Regions from separate parts of the Photorhabdus stackebrandtii genome, predicted to be linked through region 2. Evidence: predicted binding sites of a transcription regulator. Region 2 holds the regulator's gene; each other region holds the start of a gene.

The links. Region 2 encodes PurR, which represses purine synthesis genes. Its sites were predicted from a motif close to CANGCAAACGTTTGCNTG; they were not measured.
Positions count from the first base shown of each region.
Region 1: the regulator PurR is predicted to act here: its motif matches at 2,014-2,031, upstream of pyrD (quinone-dependent dihydroorotate dehydrogenase).
Region 3: the regulator PurR is predicted to act here: its motif matches at 3,491-3,508, upstream of gltS (sodium/glutamate symporter).

Region 1 covers NZ_PUJV01000011.1:14,939-19,968, reverse strand. The annotation lists gene C5470_RS11265 (cell division protein ZapC) at 178-723, opposite strand; gene pyrD (quinone-dependent dihydroorotate dehydrogenase) at 926-1,936, opposite strand; gene pepN (aminopeptidase N) at 2,105-4,717, opposite strand.
Region 2 covers NZ_PUJV01000003.1:47,240-52,269, forward strand. The annotation lists gene punC (purine nucleoside transporter PunC) at 1-391, opposite strand, end outside; gene punR (DNA-binding transcriptional activator PunR) at 540-1,448, shown strand; gene purR (HTH-type transcriptional repressor PurR) at 1,455-2,480, opposite strand; gene C5470_RS03325 (Grx4 family monothiol glutaredoxin) at 3,051-3,398, shown strand; gene rnt (ribonuclease T) at 3,513-4,169, opposite strand; gene gloA (lactoylglutathione lyase) at 4,169-4,582, opposite strand; gene C5470_RS03340 (DUF1289 domain-containing protein) at 4,755-4,994, shown strand.
Region 3 covers NZ_PUJV01000047.1:3,281-8,310, reverse strand. The annotation lists gene C5470_RS20515 (AsmA family protein) at 1-1,140, opposite strand, end outside; gene C5470_RS20510 (4-hydroxyphenylacetate 3-hydroxylase family protein) at 1,715-3,256, shown strand; partial or broken gene C5470_RS23070 (solute carrier family 23 protein) at 3,303-3,435, opposite strand; gene gltS (sodium/glutamate symporter) at 3,682-4,890, shown strand.

The DNA of each region.
Region 1 (5,030 bases), on a different contig from region 2:
CCCCTACTCCACTCTATTATCATTGTACTGAAACAAGGGAAAATATTGAAATGGGCGATCTGTAACTATTACATATCATGGGTAGGTTTCTACGGTAATATATTCTGGTTTGTAATTGAATTACAAAAAGTGGTTTTACTTCCGGGAATCACAGAGCAAATAGATCTTAAACCCAAATCAAACCGCAGTGCCATAAATTGGCATACGAACAGGTTCCACAAATGGCATCAATCGATCATTCATAATTTTGATTGGATCGCAAAAGCTCATTACGCGATCAGATAACGTTAATTTAGGTTGAGCCAGCAAACAAAGACTCGCACTATCTCCAGCTTCCGCCACCAGAAATATAGCCTCTGTTCCGCAATCCTGAAGCTGTACCTGAATTAATTCACCTTGCACAGGTTTTTCTATCATGGCAAACCGGGAAAAATACCAGCTTCTTGGCATTTGCGGCTTTATAAAGCGAAAAGCAACTAACGCATTAAGAATTAATTCAGCTCTGAACTCATCTGAAATATTAATCCGACGTGTCTGTTCTTCAAAACAATAATAAAGCGCTGCATCTTCGACAGAAAATGAAGTCTCTCCCATTGCATAAGGCGTCAGCATCTTCGCAGGAAAACAGGAACGGAAAACCATACCCTTAGACAGATCGAGCATTACGCGGTCATGGTCAGTATCAAAATACCAGCGCCATTGGTCATCAGGTTTAAGTTTCATGGGTTATCCTTATTATGCAAAAAAACTGACATCGCTAAATAGATGCACTAAACAGATTGTAAATAACTTGTCCGCTATTCAGTGAAATAAGCCCTGCCATATATTAGATATATGAGGGACTGACAAAAATTTAGACGATCAGAGCGAATATAGACGAGTTGGGGGCAAAAATAAACCCCCAATGATAAATTAACAAGAAGATTTAGATATGATTGACGATATCTTTGACTAATTTTGGACCATGATAGATAAATCCGGAGAAAATCTGTATTAAAGCGGCCCCTGCGGCTATTTTTTCTCTGGCCGCAGTCAGTGAATCTATTCCTCCAACACCGATAATAGGAATTTCACCTCTTAATTCTTGAGAGAGCCGGCGAATAACGTCTGTACTACGTAACTGAACCGGTCGGCCACTTAATCCACCCGCTTGTTGGCAATAGTTAAGGCCCTCAACTAATTTCCTGTCTAATGTTGTATTCGTTGCAATAACACCATCGATATTATGACGAATTAAACTATCTGCAATTTGGATCAACTCTTCCTCAGAAAGATCTGGTGCGATTTTTACCGCAACAGGAACATATTTTTGATATTTTTGCTGAAGTTCACCCTGTTTATCTTTAATCGCAGATAATAAATCATCCAGCGCTTCGCCATATTGCAGTGTTCTTAAGCCTGGCGTGTTTGGTGAAGAGATATTAATCGCAATATAGCTGGCATGAGGATAAACCTTATCCATGCAGATTAAATAATCATCTTTCCCATGCTCTACAGGCGTATCTTTATTTTTACCAATATTGATCCCAATAACTCCGCCATATTTTGCCTTTTTGACATTTTCCACCAGGTTATCAACACCAAGATTATTGAAGCCCATACGGTTAATTAGCCCTTCAGCTTCAACAATACGGAATAATCTGGGTTTATCATTTCCTGCCTGAGCTCGTGGGGTTACAGTGCCAATTTCAATAAACCCAAATCCCATTGCACTAAATGCATCAATGCAATCGCCATCTTTATCAAGACCAGCGGCCAAGCCAAGAGGATTTCTAAATGATAATCCCATACAAGTAACGGGTTTTGTAGCAACTGACTGACGGATAAGAAATTCGAAAGGACTACCGGTAATACGCTTGAGCTGGCGGAAGGTTAACTCGTGCGCCCGTTCCGGATCAAGCTGGAACAACGCCTTCCTGATGAGAGAGTAATACATGCGATCTCCTGAGATCAAGATAACAGGGAGTGACTGCCGTAAATTAAGCGCCGGGCATCTTAATAAGATCTGATCCGAAAGTAAACGATTGCAAGAATAAATTTATTATCTAAGAAAATAGGTCAAAAAAATATCGGGCTAAATAACCATTAGCCCGATAAACAGCTATCAGCTTTCTAACGCCTTAGTGATTTTCTCAAACAGATCACCAGACAGGTTTTCCAATCCTTTCAATTGCTCCAGCGCGTTACACATCATGCTTTGGCGTTTTTCGTCATAACGCTTCAGGCGAATCAACGGTTCAATCAAACGGGAAGCAACCTGTGGGTTACGGCGGTTAAGATCGGTCAAAATTTCCAACAGGAACTGATAACCACTGCCATCTTCAGCATGGAATGCAACCGGGTTGTTAACAAATGCCCCAACCAGAGCACGCACTCTGTTTGGGTTACTCATGCTAAATGAACGATGACTCAATAGATTACGCACATTAGCGAGAACATCTGCCGCCGGGCTACTTGCCTGTAAGCTAAACCATTTATCCATAACCAAGCCATCCTGATGCCACCGCTCATCAAATTCTGTCATCAGTTGATCACAGCAAGGCAGCTCCGCTATCACCGCGCCAGATAACGCCGCCAATGCATCAGTCATATTGTCAGACTGATGATATTGATTCGATATCAGTTTATCGGCCTGCTCTTGAGAGCCAAAGGCCAGATAATACAAACAGATATTACGCAGAGAACGTTTGGCGATATCCTGATGATCGACGCGGTATGCACCTATATTGATAGAGTGATAAACCACAGCAAACTCATCCGCCATTTCCTGTGCCAAAGTACGGGTGATTGTATGCAAAACTTCATGAATCGCCTTTGGATCGATAATTGTAAATAATTCTGCCATCTCACCTTCTGACGGCAAAGCCAGAATATGAGCAGCCAGAGCCGGATCAATGTCACTATCCAACAACACCGCACGGAAAGCATCGACCACATGCATTGGCAGTTCGATTGGCTGCTTCTGCTGGTAACGGATAACATTCAGTTTGATATGGTTTGCCATCAGCGACTGAGCCGCATCCCAGCGGGAAAACGCATTACGGGCATGCTTGATCAAAAATGCCAATTGCTGATCGCTGAATGGGTAATCCAGTTTCACAGGCGCCGAGAATTCCCGTAGTAAAGAAGGTACCGGCAATGACGGCACATCATCAAATATAAACGTCTGCTCTGCATTGGTTACATTCAGCACATGGTGAACCGGCTGACCATCATAACGCAATGGGATCACATGGCCTTTGCTGTCATAGAGCTCAATATCCAGTGGAATATGCAGAGGTTGTTTCTCTTTTTGATCGGCGGTAGAAGGTGTCATCTGGCTGACATGCAACTTATACTGCCGCTTTTCCGCATTATATTCATCACGAACGGCCAGCACCGGTGTACCAGACTGGCTATACCAACGACGGAAAAGAGACAGATCGACATTTGATGCATCTTCCATTGCCTGAACAAAATCATCACATGTTGCAGCACTGCCATCATGACGATGAACATAAAGCTGCATCCCTGCCTGGAATTGCTCTTCGCCCAGCAGGGTGTGAATCATGCGGATAACTTCCGCGCCCTTCTCATACACAGTTACTGTATAGAAGTTATTCATCTCAATCACTTTATCAGGACGAATTGAATGCGCCATTGGGCTGGCATCTTCAGCAAACTGTGCCGCACGCATAACACGCACGTTATTGATACGATTAACAGAACGAGAACCAAGATCAGAGCTAAACTCCTGATCGCGGAATACCGTCAATCCCTCTTTCAGACTAAGCTGAAACCAATCGCGGCAAGTGATACGGTTACCGGTCCAATTATGGAAATATTCATGGCCGATCACGGCTTCTATACCAAGGTAATCTTTATCCGTCGCCGTTTCAGATTTTGCCAGCACATATTTGGAGTTAAAGACGTTCAGACCTTTATTCTCCATTGCGCCCATATTGAAGAAATCCACCGCGACAATCATATAGATATCAAGGTCATACTCAAGGCCAAAACGGGTTTCATCCCACTTCATCGCATTTTTCAGGGAAGCCATTGCCCAATCAGCCCGGTCGAGATTGCCACGGTCGACAAACAGCTCCAGTGCAACTTTACGGCCACTACGGGTGGTAAAAGAGTCGCGCAAAACATCAAAATCACCCGCAACCAGAGCGAACAAATAACTTGGTTTTGGGAATGGATCCTGCCATTTCACCCAATGACGCCCATCATCGGTTTCACCTTGTTCAACCCGGTTACCATTTGACAGCAGATACGGATATTTGGCTTTATCGGCTGTCATGCGGGTGGTAAAACGAGCCAGTACATCAGGACGATCAAGATAGTAGGTAATGTGGCGGAAACCTTCTGCTTCACACTGGGTACAAAGTGCATCGCCAGAAACATACAAGCCTTCAAGAGCGGTATTTTTCGCTGGGTGGATATCATTAACAATTTTCAAAGTGAACTGAGCCGGCAACTGCTCAATGACCAGAGTATCACCCTGTTCACGGTAATGCTCCCACGGTTGACCATCTACATGAAGGCTTTTCAGCGTCAAGTCTTCACCATTCAGCACCAATGGCGTTATTTCATGACTCAGACGTTTTATCTGGCTAATTGCGGTGACTTCTGTGCTATCAGCATCAAGATTAAAATCAAGTTCAATATCAGAAATCGTATAGCCCGGAGCGCGATAATCCCGGCGGTATTTAGCTTGTCGCTGTTGTGTCATAAGAAACCTTTTTGTCGTTTCATACTTATGGAATTAATTCAATACCAAATCTTACGCTGCCACAGAAAGAGGTTAAAGTTCAAGAGTGAAATAACGCACCTTCTGGCATTAAACATGCATTAAGAACGAGTATGATGTTATGTAAAGAATATGTTTGCTCTTTGGTGCTTGTTATCACTTAATGATCAAATAACATGATAACATTCAACCAAAGACCTTTTTAGTTTCGATCATCTGGTGAACGATATGATGTTATGTGACTTCAATAACAAAATAATCCCGGTATACTCTTCCAACTTTATCGATTTAGCTG
Region 2 (5,030 bases):
CGCGTTTGGTATGGTTGGCATCATAACGATCAATAACTAATGCTTGCCATGAAACCGCGGCTGAACAAACACCTATGGCTTGGATAAAACGCAAAACTAAAAGTTGCGTGGCGTCTGTTATCCAAAGCATACCCAGACAGCCAACAGAAAACATTGATAACCCGGTGATAATAATAGGCTTTCTTCCAAAGCGATCTGAAAGAGGCCCCCACAAAAGTTGAGCAAAGGCAAAACCTGCAAGAAAGATGCTCAGGCTGGCACTGATTGCTCCCGCCGATGTGCCCAATTCTTGTTGCATAGGGCCGAATGCCGGTAGATACATATCAATAGCCAGATAACCCAGCATACTCAAGCCTGCAAGGTAGAACATGAACTGACTTGAGTTTTTCATTTGATTACTCTCTTTGGATATCATGATTGAAATAACTTGCTGTGAATAGGTAGATAAGAATATTTGTACATATTCTATATGCCGTGATTTTTACTTGTGAAACGGTAATATTTGGATAATGCTATGAAAAAAATTGAAAGGTAAAATTATGTGGTCAGAATATTCACTTGAAGTTGTGGATGCTGTTGCCAGAACGGGAAGTTTTAGTGCTGCTGCAACGGAACTTCACCGCGTCCCTTCTGCGATCAGTTATACCGTAAGGCAGCTGGAAGAGTGGCTTGCCGTCCCGTTGTTTGAACGTCGTCATCGGGATGTGGAATTAACTGAATCAGGCAGTATTTTTATCAAAGAGGCTCGCGCTGTTATCAAAAAAATGATTGACACGCGTCATCAGTGCCAACAGGTTGCAAATGGCTGGAGAGGGCAGTTCAGTATTGCGATTGACCGGGTTGTTAAACCAGAACGCAGTCGTCAGCTTATTCTTGATTTTTATCACCATTTTCCTGATATAGAGCTGTTTATTCATCAGGAAGTATTCAATGGTGTATGGGACGCGCTGGTGGATGGCCGGGTTGATGTTGCAATTGGGGCCACCCGGGTAGCGCCGGTAGGGGAAAGGTACAGTTTCAGGGATATGGGGTTTATGCCCTGGCTGTGTGTCGTCAGTACGGGTCATGCTTTAACTCAGCTGACGGGTCTACTGTCTGATGATCAAATGCGACCTTATCCTAGCTTGTGTCTTGAGGATACATCCCGCAATTTACCGAAGCGTGATACCTGGACTCTGGATAATCAGCGCAGGCTGGTGGTACCTGATTGGGAGTCTGGTCTGGCTTGTCTGAATGAGGGTTTATGTGTGGGAATGGTCCCGAAGCATAGGGCAATGCCACTGATCCGGCAGAAGAAACTGGAAGCATTGGAATTAGAGCAGCCTTTGCCAGATAGCCCATGTTGTTTGACATGGGTGCAAAATAGCCATTCTCCGGCATTAAGTTGGCTTCTTGGTTATCTCGGCGATAGTGAAACTCTTAATGCTGAATGGCTTCAGGATGAATAGGGAGGATTAACGGCGATAGTCGATAAATGGGCCATCTGTGACAGAACGCCGTTCAACCAAACGTGGATGTACTTCAATAGTTTGTGCATCTTCACGTTTACTGACTATTCTGTCCAGTAACATAGAAAATGCCATTTGCCCCAGACGTTCTTTTGGCTGATGGATAGTTGTCAATGCTGGAGAGAAATAGCGGGCGTTGCGTATATTGTCGTAACCGATCACAGAAATATCCTGTGGGACGCGTAATCCTAATTCATCAGCAGCACAAATAGCCCCCATTGCCATCACATCGCCACCACAGAAAACTGCGGTCGGACGCTGTTTTTGATTCAGAATTTGATGCATGGCTTTGTAGCCCGATTCTGGTTCAAAATCCCCTTGAACAATCCACTCTTCTCTGATTGGAATACTGGCTTCTTTTAATGCTTTTAAGAACCCCTGATGACGGCCACCACCGGTGTTTCGTGCTAAGGGACCAGGGATCGCACCAATATCACGATGACCACGCTCAATAAGATAGCGACCAGCCAGATAACCGCCGTGGAATGCGTTATCAATAATAGTATCAGTGAAATCACCTCTGGCTTGTCCCCAATCCATGACGACCATGGGAATATGGCGATAATCTTCCAACATTCCCAACAACTGTTCCGGGTATTCTGAACACATCACCAGCAATCCATCCACCCGTTTTTGTGCCAGCATGGCCAGATAGGCTTTCTGTTTATCAATGTTATTGTGTGAGTTACACAAAATCAGCGTATAGCCTTTGCTATAACAACTGTTTTCAACGGCTTCAATGACTTCAGCAAAATAGGGGGCTTCGCTGGATGTTGCCAGTAATCCGATCGATTTTGTATGGTTAACTTTCAGACTGCGAGCAACGGCACTGGGTGAATAACTCAATTCTTTGATAGCAGCCCAAACGGCGGCCTTGGTATCTTCGGCGACGAAACGGGTTTTATTAATAACATGGGATACGGTAGTGGTTGAAACGCCAGCGTGTTTAGCCACATCTTTGATCGTTGCCATGAGATGAAAGACTCCTGACCTTTTGGTCTAAATTTAAAACTCTTTGTTAATTGTTTGCCAGTATCTTTATACATTAGGGTGTCTGCTGGCAATAAATTAGCGATAAATCCTGAATTTTGTCTGATCTGGCTCAAAAGTGAAAGCAATAATCAATGTTATAAAATACAGGGTAATCGCTATTTTATGTTTTTTCCTTAATGTTAAGGATAATTAACCATGTTAACTGAATGGTATTTGTGGTTATAGACTTCTATTCTGAGGGGGATCGATGAATACCGATTTGAAGCTTGGCTTATTTACTGCGGTGAGCACGTTGGTGATGATTGCCATTTTTGCCGCTGTTTGCGTGATCTTTGCCTGATGTTTTGAATTGATTAGGTGATGTAAAAATTGGGTTTTATATTGAAAGGAAAGAGGGCAGGCAGCTTCAATGGCTTATCTGCCCTTTGAATATAACAGTCAAAAAGAGACCATCTGTTCAAGGATAAGAAAATATCAGGATGCATATTAGTGAAAGAAAATGGTATTCTCCGCCAATATTGTGACGATGTTGGTTTAAAGGAAATAAAAATGACGACTATTGATAAGATTGAGCGCCAAATTAAAGAGAACCCGATTCTGCTGTATATGAAAGGCTCTCCTAAATTACCAAATTGTGGATTTTCTGCACAGGCTGTTCAGGCTTTATCTGCATGTGGTGAACGTTTTGCTTATGTAGATATTTTGCAAAATCCCGATATTCGTGCAGAATTGCCAAAATATGCTAATTGGCCAACTTTTCCTCAGCTTTGGGTTGAGGGGGAGTTGATAGGTGGATGCGATATTATTATTGAAATGTATCAACGAGGTGAGCTACAAACATTAATTAAAGAGACCGCTGATAAATATCGCTCTCAAGACGAAAACGCAACAGAATAATTTTTAAATTAGCGACAGGCTATTGTGCTATCTCCCCATATGTAGATATATGGGGGTTTTTGTTATTGCTTAAATTTCAATTTGATTATATTAATCTTATAGTTAGCTATAAGTCTATCCGGTTTTTTCTTCTTCTGCTGTTGCTAATGGCCAACCACCAAGTTGTTTCCAGCGATTAACCATTTCACAGAATAATTCAGCGGTGCGCTCAGTATCATATAAGGCGCTGTGAGCCTGAGTATTGTCGAATGGGATCCCGGCTGTAGCACAGGCTTTTGCTAAAATCGTTTGTCCTAATACCAGACCGCCTAAAGCAGCTGTATCAAAAGTCGCAAATGGATGAAACGGATTCCGCTTCAGTCTGGCGCGTTCTGCGCCAGCCATAACAAAGCTATGATCAAAGTTAGCATTGTGCGCAACAATAATGGCCCGGCTGCAATGATTGTTTTTTATCCCTTTACGGACCATTTTAAAAATAGCGTGTAAAGCTTCATATTCGCTTACTGCGCCACGTAGCGGATTTGATGGATCGATGCCGGTAAACTCTAGGGCTGCTGGTTCAAGATTTGCTCCCTCAAATGGCTCAATATGGAAATGAAGTGATTCACTGGGCACCAGCCAACCTTGATCATCCATCTCCAGTGTGATGGCGGCAATTTCAAGTAACGCGTCTGTTTTGGCATTAAAGCCGCCAGTTTCAACATCAATAACGACAGGGTAATAACCTCGAAAACGTCCACTAAGGACGTTTGGCTCTTTTTTATCAAACATCAGATTGAGTTACCCAGGGCGTTGCTGGCATTTTTATTTTCAATAAGTTCAATTTTGTAACCGTCTGGATCTTCAACGAAAGCAATAATGGTTGTTCCACCTTTTACCGGGCCGGCTTCACGGGTAATGTCACCCCCCGCTTTGCGGATACATTCGCAAGTGGCTGCGACATCATCAACACCCAATGCTATGTGACCAAAGGCCTCTCCCATTGCATAATGGTCAACTCCCCAGTTATAAGTTAACTCGATCACCGCCCCTTCGCTTTCATCTGTGTAGCCAACGAAGGCGAGTGAGTACTTATATTCTGTATTCTCACTGACGCGCAGCAGGCGCATTCCTAATACTTTAGTGTAAAAGTCGATGGAGCGTTGTAGATCACCTACGCGGATCATGGTATGGAGTAAGCGCATAATTACCTCTAATTTAATGGTTTTCTCAGTATTTTTGTGCGGCAGGCCGCACAAAAACTACTAACTATAACGTGTCTTACGGTTACAGTTCAATTTATCCATAATTATAATTTATTCTCATCTGGGTTTATAATTAAATATAGCATGTGAATTGTATAGGAAACGGGATGTGATGGTCGAGCAACTAGAGTTCTTTGCTATTCCCAGTCCTTGTCGAGGAATTTGTCAGGCTAATGAGCGGGGCTTTTGTTTGGGATGTTATCGCAGTCGGGAAGAAAGATTTAATTGGATGAAAATGTCAGATGGACAAAAGCGTGAAGTATTGAGATTGTGCCGGCAAAGATATTTACGTGCAGTGAGAGCACAAAATCAGACAGATGAAGAATTGCCTGAGCAGCCATCCCTATTTTAATTAGAAAATTTTGAGGTTATTAGAGTTAACAATTCA
Region 3 (5,030 bases), on a different contig from region 2:
GGATATCCATTTAGGCAGTGATTCTTTCAGTAACTGATGCCAGTTTTGCGGCAAAGTATAAGTTAAACCCGCAACCGTTGCATTTGCGATTTTAAACTGCTTTGTTTGGTGGTTCCATTGAGCTTTGATGTGGAATAATCCCTTTTCCCAACGGGCAGTAAGATTGGAAATATTAAGCTCATTTCCGGCAAGAATAAGGTGACCAATAGCGTCGGTGACATGAAGATCATTCAGCGTAGTATCCATTACGTTGAAATCAATAATTCCTTCTTTCCCTTGCCAGTTCCCGTTAACCAAACCGATATTTTTTACTGAGGCATCCAGATAGTTAGCAGACCAGCCTTTACCTTCCAGCTTGGCATTAGTGAGGCTCAGATCTTTAATGCTCACTGCGGGTAATTTACTGGTTTTCAGCCATAACTCTTCAAGTGTCATGGCAGTCTGCCAGCGAATATCACTGATAAGTAAATTATCCCACTGCCAGCTCCCATCGGGTAGACGTTGCCCATTACCGGATACCGAACCGCGTGCCAATGTTGCACCAAATGAGCGGATAATCAGTGTATTCTGTTGGTTATTCCCTTGCATAACCACCTTTTCAAGAGAAATATTATTTAAGTTCAGCTGATCGGCACTGAACTGAAATTTTCCATTCCCTGCCAATTCACCTGATTGAGGGTTCCAGGGAGTGATGCCACCGGTAATATTTTCCCCTTGGACCTGCCAGTCTGCATTTTCTGACTGAATAGACATTTGATTGAGTTGCAGGATATTGGCGCTAAAAGGTAAGGATTGCCGCTCGCCTTTTATTGTTAATTGGCCCTGTTGCAATAACAGACGGTGAAAATGATGCGGAGAAGTGAGTTGCTGCCAGTTGAAATCGAATGCCGCAACTTGAGCCTCTAAGGTAAAAGAGTGTTGTTTATTACTAAGGGCGATATTGGTGAACGTCAGGGTTCTGGGTTGTGACCAGTAATGTTCGATATTGCCAATCTGAACCTGATAATCACTGTTATTACTGAGCCATTGACTCAATTGGCGAGCGCCCCAGCTTGTCTGAATAACGACATAAAGAGTGACTACTGTCAGTATTAGCAGTAATGACAGAGTAACCAGCAATTTTCCTAACCATCTCATCATCAGACTCCAATTTAATCAGCTTATAACTTCCTTTTATGCCGTAATTTTTGTGTTCACTCAAGAGATGGTGAATAAAAGTTATGAGCGAGGAGAAATTATTATTTGTGATGCTTGCATAATTGAACGATAAAACCAAAATACCAATAAATAACTATATTAGTTATAAATTCTAATAGTTTCATGTGATGAGATAATAAAAAAATAAGGAGTTATTAGTGTTGTTTTATTGTTTTAAAATAACTTTTAGATATTGATTTTTTCTTGATTTTATTTGTGTCTTTCATGATAAGTTATTTCATATTAAGGTGTTACGATTCTTTCGTGAATTTGTTAATAATTATCTTGTGTAATTAATGCAATTATTAAGTCTATATTTTATCTCATGGTAATATAGCTAATAACATCCGAATGAATTAATGTATTAATGGATGGTTATAAGTGGAATAATGATTTTTTTCGTAATCACTTCTATTCCTTTCTCAGTTTTACTGATGATTGAAATAAGACTTCATCGTTTACTTTCATCCATCTTCCAGCAAATAAATAACGTAAGGAATCTATTATGTCAGAAAGCATGAAACAAAAATCGTCGCATGAAAGCAGTATCCGCATGACCAGCCCACTGACTGGAAAGGAATTTCTGGATGGGCTAAACGATGGTCGGGAAGTCTGGGCTTATGGTGAACGTATCCACGATGTTGCCCGCCATCCTGCTTTTCAAAATCCAGCCCGCGCTGTTGCGAAACTCTACGACGCTTTGCATGATCCCGTTTATCGTGACGTACTGACTACGGCTACAGATACGGGGAGTTGTGGTGTAACCCATCCCTTTTTCCGTGTGCCGCGTTCACAGCAGGATTTAATTGCGGATCGTGATGCTATCGCCGCGTGGGCTCGTATGAATTATGGTTGGTTGGGTAGAAGTCCTGACTATAAGGCGGCGTTTCTTACCTCACTAGGCGTAAACCCAGAATTTTATGGTGAGTTTGCTGATAATGCAAAAAACTGGTACGCCCGCTCACAGGAAAACGTGTTTTACTGGAATCACTCAATTATTAACCCACCGGTAGATCGCCATTTACCTCCTGATGAAATTGGTGATGTTTGTATTCATGTTGAAAAAGAGTGCGATGATGGATTAATTGTCAGCGGCGCAAAAGTTGTTGCCACGGGGTCGGCGATTAGCCACTACAACTTTATTGGTCATTATGGTTTACCGATAAAGAAGCGGGAATTTGCGTTGGTCTGTACCTTACCGATGAATGCGCCAGGACTGAAATTAATCTGTCGTCCCTCTTACGCACTGGCGGCTGATAAAATAGGCAGTCCTTTTGATTATCCGCTCTCTTCCCGATTTGATGAGAACGATACGATTATTATTATGGATAAAGTGAAGGTTCCTTGGGAGAACGTATTTATCTATGGCGATGTAGATAAAGTCTCGTTATTTTTTGCTGAATCTGGTTATTTTCATCGGGCTATGCTGCATGGTGTGACCCGGTTGGCTGTTAAACTTGATTTTCTTTGTGGATTAATTATTAAGGGTGTTGAAGCCACGGGTACGAAGGATTTTCGTGGCGTACAAACACGGGTTGGTGAAGTATTGGCATGGCGTAATATGTTTTGGGCGTTCAGTGATGCGATGATTAAATCTCCGGAGTCCTGGGGTAAGGATGCCTTATTACCTCGATATGAATATGGAATGGCTTATCGTTGGTTTATGACGCTGGGTTATCCGCGGGTAAAAGAAATTATTGAACAGGATTTAGGGAGTGCCTTGATTTATGTTAACTCTCATGCCAGCGATTTTTCTAACCCAGAGCTGTCTCCCTATCTTGATAAATACGTGCGAGGCTCCAATGGTTACAGCGCAGTTGAACGGGTTAAACTGATGAAACTGATTTGGGACTCAATTGGTACCGAATTCGCTGGCAGGCATGAATTATATGAGCGCAATTACTCTGGCAACCATGAAACTGTCAGAATAGACGTGTTATTGGCTGCCCAATCGTCGGGTTTAGTGGATCAATGTAAGGGATTTGCTGAACAGTGTATGAGTGAATACGGTCTTGATGGTTGGATCGGTAACGATTTTATTTGGCCTTCCAGCCGCTAGGCTAAACCATAATCACGCACAACTGTGATTTTATGTGCGTGATTATTAAGTTGATTATCTGCTGTGTATCGTGAGCAGGCAGCTCCAGCGCTTGGCAGATTAAAATTGCCGGCGTGATCCGCGACAAACATTGCCAATAAATGCTGACAGGCAGCAAACAGAGTTTATGGCAGTGGTGGGCATGATGTGAAATTCCGGGCCGACAAAAAACGCATTTTAATGATCCACTACACAAAAGCAATCGTTTGCGAAAAAATTCTGTAACCAAGTGTGATTTAATCTGGTCACATTTTTATATGTTTTAACTTGTGTTTGTTGCTGATTTTTTTTCTAATCCAGCGTTGCCTGCTTTTGGCGTTTTCTAAAGGATGAGTCTAACGTCGTAAGAATTTACATAATTTTAACAATATAGCTGGGGTACATAGATGTATCATCTTGATGTTTATGGCACGCTTGTTGCGTCCGCATTAGTACTATTAATTGGGCGAAAACTCGTACAATCAGTTCCATTTCTTGAAAAATACACCATTCCTGAACCTGTTGCGGGTGGCCTGTTAGTTGCTTTTATACTTTTAATGCTTAAGCAAACGACGGGTTGGGAAATCAGCTTTGATTTGTCCCTTAAAGACCCTTTGATGTTAACTTTCTTTGCCACTATTGGCCTGAATGCGAATCTTTCCAGTTTGCGAGCGGGTGGTAAGGTACTTTTCACTTTTGTCTTTGTCGTTGTTGGCCTGTTGTTGGTTCAGAACACCGTGGGTATTGTGCTGGCTGAACTGCTGGGGCTGGATCCATTAATGGGCTTGCTGGCGGGTTCTATTACGCTGTCGGGTGGTCATGGTACCGGTGCTGCCTGGGGTAAACTGTTTATTGAGCGTTATGGATTTGAAAATGCAACAGAAGTGGCAATGGCCTGTGCGACTTTCGGTTTGGTGCTAGGTGGTCTGATTGGTGGACCGGTTGCTCGTTTTCTGGTGAAGAATACAAAAACCCCAGGGTTGAAGGCAGATGATACCGAAGTGCCAACGGCGTTTGAAAAACCTTATACCGGTCGGATGATTACACCATTGGTCATGCTGGAAACTATCGCATTGATCTCTATCTGCCTGATGGCAGGTAATTTTGTGTCTGAGCTTATGCAAGGTACATGGTTTGAATTACCGACATTCGTCTGTGTGTTATTTATTGGGGTTATCCTCAGTAACAGCCTGTCGGCGTTAGGTTTTTACCGGGTATTTGACCGGGCGGTTTCTGTGTTGGGTAACGTCAGTCTTTCGTTGTTTCTGGCAATGGCGTTGATGAGCCTGAAATTGTGGCAGATGGCATCTCTGGCATTACCAATGCTGACAATTCTTGCGATACAGGCTGTTGTCATGGCGTTGTACGCAATTTTTGTTACCTATCGTGTGATGGGTAAAAACTACGATGCAGCGGTTCTTGCTGCGGGCCATTGTGGTTTTGGCTTGGGGGCGACACCGACAGCCATTGCAAACATGCAGGCGATTACCGACCGTTTCGGTCCCTCTCATGTGGCGTTTCTGGTGGTGCCGATGGTAGGCGCGTTCTTTATCGATATCGTTAACGCGATTGTGATTAAGCTCTATCTGCTGTTGCCAGTATTCCCGGCAGTGTAGGGGCTTAGAAAGATACTGCGCCAACTATTCAGTTGGTGCAGTATTGTCGTTGTGTTCTGCTGTAATTTATAATTCAAATCTTCTACACCATTCAATTTTGTTACTTCTTGTCAGCCTTCGATAAGATCCAGTCCCTGGCT